2 linked regions of the Paraneptunicella aestuarii genome follow. The protein of the gene in region 2 binds, or shares a complex with, the protein of the main gene of each other region. Links are inferred from orthologs where the notes say so. Each region holds a gene or a part of one and is shown on either strand. Other genes may lie near its edges.

Region 1 (3,295 bases), 220 kb from region 2 along the record:
CACAGCCAGAACCAAAACAAGCTGAGGGCAACTGATGGATTATTTTCAATATCAGGGGCAACGCTTGTTTGCCGAAAATGTCGCTGTTGAAGATATCGCGGCACAATATGGCACACCTACCTATATCTATTCCCGTGCTACCATTGAGCGCCATTGGCATGCATTCGATAAAGCTGCAGGTGCAAGACCTCATCTGGTTTGTTATGCGGTAAAAGCGAACTCAAATTTAGGAGTGTTGAACGTGCTCGCTCGCCTGGGCTCAGGGTTTGATATCGTTTCTGGTGGTGAGTTGGCGAGAGTGATTGAAGCCGGTGGTGATCCTAAAAAAGTTGTCTTTTCTGGTGTAGCGAAGACCGAATCCGAGATCCGCTATGCGTTAGAACAACATATCATGTGTTTTAACGTGGAATCGCAAGCCGAATTATTGCGTATTAATAAAGTGGCAGGAGAAATGAACCAAGTCGCGCCGATCTCCTTGCGTGTTAACCCGGATGTCGATGCTGGTACTCACCCTTACATTTCAACAGGTTTAAAGGCCAACAAATTTGGTATTGAACGAGAAGTGGCTATTTCTATCTATGAGCAAGCTTCTCAAATGGAACATATCAAGGTTGTGGGAATGGATTGCCATATCGGTTCTCAATTAACGGACATTAAACCTTTCGTTGATGCTTTGGATAGACTATTAGTGCTGGTGGATGAACTGGCCGCAAAAGGAATTCATATTTCACACCTGGATGTGGGTGGTGGATTAGGTGTCACTTACAACAAAGAAACGCCTCCGCATCCTGATGAATACGCTAAAGCCTTGGCTGAGAGGCTGAAAGATCGTCCAGAACTCACCTTGATTTTTGAGCCGGGAAGAGCGATAGCTGCAAATGCTGGCATTCTTGTCACAAAGGTTGAATTCCTGAAGAAAAATGCAGAGAAAAACTTCGCTATTATTGATGCGGCAATGAATGATTTGATTCGTCCTTCACTCTATTCCGCCTGGCAAAATATTATTGAGGTTAATCGTTGCGAATCAACGCACAAGGCCATATATGATGTCGTGGGGCCAGTTTGTGAAACTGGAGACTTTCTGGGTAAAGATCGTGAATTAGCGATACAGGAAGGAGACTTGATTGCCGTGCGAAGCTGCGGTGCATATGGATTTGTGATGTCGTCTAATTACAATACTCGCGTTAGACCTGCCGAAGTTATGGTGGACGGCGACCAGGTTTATTTAGTAAGAGAGCGCGAAAAATTGCAAGATCTCTGGAAAGGTGAGTGCAAACTCCCATAAACTAGTTCGATTAATGTGTTACGGTTGTCTCCATGCTGATTAATTTTTCTAAAATGCACGGGTTGGGTAATGACTTTGTTGTTATCGATAATTTGACTCAAAACGTGTATTTCTCGAAAGAAAAGATCCGTCAATTAGCGGATCGCAATTTTGGTGTCGGCTTCGACCAAATGTTATTGGTTGAACCGCCTTACGATCCTGATCAGGATTTCCATTATCGAATCTTCAATGCGGATGGTTCCGAGGTGTCGCAGTGCGGCAACGGCGCTCGTTGCTTTGGTCGCTTCGTTAAAATGAAGGGGCTAACCAATCGCAATAAGATTATTGTTAGCACCAAAGCTGGGCGCATGGTGTTGTATCTGGAAAATGATGGCCAGGTAACGGTCAACATGGGGAAACCCCTGTTATTGCCAGCCGAAATTCCGATGAAAGCGAACAAACAGGAAAGCACTTACGTTATTCGTGTAGAAGATACCACCGTGTTTTATGGCGCTGTTTCTATGGGCAACCCTCATTGTGTATTGGAAGTCGATGATGTCGACACCGCACCGGTAGAAACGCTGGGGCCTGCTCTGGAAAAGCATGAGCGATTCCCCGAAGGTGTGAACGTTGGTTTTATGCAAATATTATCTCCGGAGCACATTAAGTTACGTGTGTTTGAACGAGGCGTGGGTGAAACCTTGGCATGTGGAAGCGGAGCCTGTGCTGCAGCCGTAGTTGGGCAGCTTCAGAATAAGTTGGGAAATGATGTGAGGGTGGACTTACCTGGTGGTTCCCTTAGAATTCGGTATAACGGTAATGATAGTGTAGTAAAAATGACCGGCCCGGCCGAGCATGTTTTTGATGGAAGCATCAATATATGAGTGAATCAGGTAATACAATAAAAATAACGAAAAATCAGGATGATGCGATTGAGCTGGATGCCCTGCAGGTTAAGAATTACCTATTGGCAAATCCTGATTTTTTTAATCAGTATCCTCTACTGGCAGAAGAATTAAAGATCCCCCATCAAAAGAAAGGCGCGGTGTCTTTGGTTGAGCTGCAATCAGAACAGCTAAGAGATAAGGTGCATGAATTACAGGTGCAAATCAGTCAACTAATGACCGTTGCCAAACACAATGAAAAGATTTATCGCCTGTATGCTGAGCTGAATTTGCGGCTGTTTCAGTGTAATAGCATTGACGAAATGCGCACGACACTAAATGACAGCATCGAAAAAGAATTTGCATTAGCCGCTGTGGCGTTAAGCATATTTAATGCAGACAATGCGCTCTCTCAAGCAGATCGTGATTTATTGAAGAACAAACGATTCAAGCAGAAAGGCTTTTTCTTCGGTCGTATGACACAACAAGAGAATGCCATTTTATTTGGTGAGCAAGAAGTGGAATCGGTTGCCTTGATGTTACTGGGGGACGACGGTGAACTTGGTATTCTTGCCATTGCCAGTAAAGAGCCGGATCACTTTTCTCCAGAAATGGATACCTTGCTAATTGCCCAACTGCAACAACTTCTGACCTTATTGGTCTGCAAAGTGCTGGGATAATTGGAGAATATTGCAAGGAAATATAAAGAGTTTTGCCTATGAGCGATGAACAGATCCCTCAAGCCTTGATTAACAACATCGACGATTTTGTTGGATTTTTGAAATATGAGAGGAATCTGTCGGGCAAAACTCTAGATAATTATCAGCGACAATTGCTGGTGATCGCTTCACAAATCCCTGTCAAAGATTGGTCTCAGTTAACCAGCCAGCATGTTAAATCGGTTCTTGCTCAAGCTCGCCGAAATAATTTAAGTCCTCGCAGTATTGCACTTCGTCTATCTGCCTTACGCACTTTTTGCCGCTTTTTGGTTAGTCAGGGGGTGTTGCAGAATAATCCCGCTCAAAGCATTAGTGCGCCGAAGCAGGGACGACCATTACCGAAGCAGCTTAGCGTTGATGAAATGACGCAATTACTCAATATTAATGATGACTCTGTACTGGCTGTTCGTGATAAAGCGATTATGGAA
Region 2 (3,098 bases):
CACATCCAGGGTACGCATGGTGACGGTTTTGTCTGGGTATGCAGTCAACATCTGACGATACAGCTCGACCTGCTCCTGCTCTGATGGAAACCGCTCACGCTGCATGAAAGGAATTTCGGTACGATATAGACCAACACCATCACCAGAAGCCAGATAATTGGCATCCAACTCCGCAGACAACCCGGCATTAATAAGCAATTCGATACTGCAGCCATCTTGTGTTGTGGCTTCGATATCAGCGTATCCAGCAATCGTCTGTTCCAGCTCTTGTTCTTCTTCGACCAACAGTTTGTAGTGCTCTAGAGTCCCTTCGTCCGGGTTGACTTTGATCTCCCCAACATAACCATCCAGCACCAATTGCCGTCCACCAAACAACGACAAAGGCACATCAGAGATCCCCATTACCGCCGGGATCCCCATCGCTCGAGCTAAAATCGCAGTATGAGAATTTGTCGCGCCTTTCAAGGACACAATCCCTTTCAAACTGCCCGCCGGATATTCAGCCAACATGGCGGCAGAAACTACATCCGCGACCAATATCACTTCATCCGCAACTTGTTCGAAATCAGTCTTCTCAGCGACCAGATGCAAAAACACTCTGTTACTCAAATCAGCAACATCGATGGCACGTTCTCGCATGTAAGGGTCAGACATTCTGGAAAAGCGATGCTGATAATCTTCCGACACGATTTTCAAAGCCGATGCAGCATCCCAACCTTCTTTAATCTTGTCTTCCACTTCATGCCCAAGACTGTTGGCATCAAGCAATAGATCATACATTTGGAAGATAGTGGCAACATCTTCTGGAACGCTACCTTCAATACGCTCATTCAGCTCGGCAATATCTTGCTTGGTTGCCACAACCGCAGCTCGATATTCTTTAACTTCCCGCTTGGTTTTCTTACTCTTACGCAGTACATAATCTCGAAGATGGGCTCTGGCACTAGGCACCACGCCTTCACCAATTGCCAGGCCGGGAGAACCAGGAATACCCCAGATAGAGCGCTGCTTATGAGTTTTAACTCCAGACTCGCTAAGTTGCAAAGCGCCTCTGGCTTCAGCATTGGCAATCTCTAACGCCATTTGAACAGCCAACGTCACTAGCAAGGCTTCATCTTGCTCACTAAATTTTCGACGCTGCTTTTGCTGAACACTAATAACGCCAAGCACTCGACGTTGATGAATAATGGGGGTGCCTAAAAAGGCATGATAGGATTCTTCTTTAACTTCAGGGTAGTGTTTGAAACGCGGATGCGCTTGAGCATCCGCGACATTGATAGGCTCTTCTCTTTGCCCGATAAGGCCAATGAGCCCTTCCGAAAACCCGATTGCCACGCGCCCAACGGCGTCGGCAGACAAACCTTCTGTGGCAACCAAACGAAAGTGTTGTTCTTGATAGTCAGCCAAATACACACTGCAACAGTCGATTTGCATAACCTCAACCAAACGTTGAGCAACACATGTCAATGCTTCTTCCAAAACCGGGATCTGGCTGATTTCCTGCACTATTTCCTTCAGTTTTGTGAGCATAGTGCGGTTATCTCCTACGCCTTCGTTTGACTCTTTTCTCAGGACTAATTTTACTTGTCAGAGAATGAATGGGCATTGCGGTCGTTACAAACTCTTTCATGACCTTTCGGTACACATCGCGTTTAAACGACACAACATTACGCACCGGATACCAATAACTTACCCAGCGCCAATCGTCAAATTCAGGGTGTCCTGAATGTAACAGATTCACATCTTTCTCATCACAGGTAAGCTGCAACAAGAACCATTTTTGCTTTTGACCAATGCATACCGGATTGGAATCCCGGCGAATTAAACGTTTGGGTAAACGATAGCGTACCCAATTTTTCGTGATCTTAAGAATTTTAACCTGATGTGGCTTTAATCCGACCTCTTCGTTTAACTCTCTATACATCGCCTGTTCGGCAGTTTCCCCATCGTCAATTCCGCCCTGCGGAAACTGCCATGAATGTTGACCAAAGCGTCGAGCCCAAAAAACCTGACCGCTAGGATTGCAAATAATAATGCCAACATTCGCGCGGAACCCTTCTGTATCTATCACCTAGACTCCGGGCGCATAACCATTAGATGTTTTCCATTCTTCCACAAACTGATACGCTTTCAAAGCTTTAGTTAAATCACCAAGGTGTGTTGATCTTTCAAATGAGTATTTCAGTTCCCTCTACCCCACCTAAAAGCCAGTCAGAACTTATGGAAAGAGCCATGTCACTGGCTGGTTATAGTCTGGGAGAATTAGCCCAATTCGCTAATATTCGTATACCAAACGACTTTCGTCGTGAAAAAGGCTGGACGGGTCAACTTATCGAGCTATTCCTTGGTGCTGAAGCGGGCTCAAAACCAGAACAGGATTTTCCCGCATTAGGCATAGAACTAAAAACCATTCCTGTTGATTATCAAGGGCAAGCGTTAGAAACCACTTATGTCTGCTATGCACCATTGATGAATGTGACAGGCATCGAATGGGAAACCAGCAATGTACGCAACAAACTGGCGCAAGTGCTATGGCTACCTATTCAAGGGCAAAGAGAGCTAGCGCCCGCAGAACGATTGGTAGGTAGCGCCTTTTTATGGCAACCCGATGTGTACCAGACTCAACAGCTTAGACAAGATTGGGAAGAGTTAATGGATATGATCGCATTGGGTGAAATTGAAAACGTTACCGCCCGACATGGCGAAGTATTACAGCTACGCCCTAAAGCAGCCGATGGTAATGCACTTACCGATGCCATTGGTAAAGGCGGTGTAACCATCAAAACTCGCCCAAGGGGTTTTTACTTAAGGAAATGCTTTACCAATACCTTGCTAGCGCAGCATTTTGGAGATTAGAGATAGCAAAACACAAGGATGAAAAACGTTAATCCTCTACTTCTGCGTCTACACTACGCCCCATCTTACGAATATATTGAACAAAGATATCGCTAAGATACTTTTCTGAATCAAAACCCAGCCGTTTGGCAACGGTAGAGACTTTAATATCAGTACGAGTCAGCAACAACTTGGCGTATTCCAAACGATAGTGATAAATAAAGGCTCTAAAATTGCGATTCAAAATAGAACGGGATGCCACT

What was found.
Region 1: the proteins of rppH (region 2) and dapF are in contact, whole or in part, in a solved structure (PDB 5YGU), measured with the Escherichia coli proteins. The link is inferred for Paraneptunicella aestuarii from one-to-one orthologs.

What each region holds. Positions count from the first base shown.
Region 1 is NZ_CP074570.1:4,274,146-4,277,440, reverse strand. Bases 265-3,232 are described here. They hold dapF (diaminopimelate epimerase), read left to right. Parts: upstream 265-1,317; coding sequence 1,318-2,148; downstream 2,149-3,232. Other genes in these bases: xerC (tyrosine recombinase XerC), read left to right, coding at 2,867-3,232; KIH87_RS16635 (DUF484 family protein), read left to right, coding at 2,145-2,828; lysA (diaminopimelate decarboxylase), read left to right, coding at 265-1,285. Outside these bases: LPS translocon maturation chaperone LptM, read left to right, coding at 1-35; more of lysA, read left to right, coding at 35-264; more of xerC, read left to right, coding at 3,233-3,295. UniProt on the Escherichia coli protein: Involved in the succinylase branch of the L-lysine biosynthesis and in the biosynthesis of the pentapeptide incorporated in the peptidoglycan moiety. Catalyzes the stereoinversion of LL-2,6-diaminopimelate (L,L-DAP) to meso-diaminopimelate (meso-DAP).
Region 2 is NZ_CP074570.1:4,050,355-4,053,452, forward strand. Bases 305-3,075 are described here. They hold rppH (RNA pyrophosphohydrolase), read right to left. Parts: upstream 2,072-3,075; coding sequence 1,538-2,071; downstream 305-1,537. Other genes in these bases: ptsP (phosphoenolpyruvate--protein phosphotransferase), read right to left, coding at 305-1,530; mutH (DNA mismatch repair endonuclease MutH), read left to right, coding at 2,173-2,856; KIH87_RS15620 (helix-turn-helix transcriptional regulator), read right to left, coding at 2,885-3,075. Outside these bases: more of ptsP, read right to left, coding at 1-304; more of KIH87_RS15620, read right to left, coding at 3,076-3,098. UniProt on the Escherichia coli protein: Master regulator of 5'-end-dependent mRNA decay.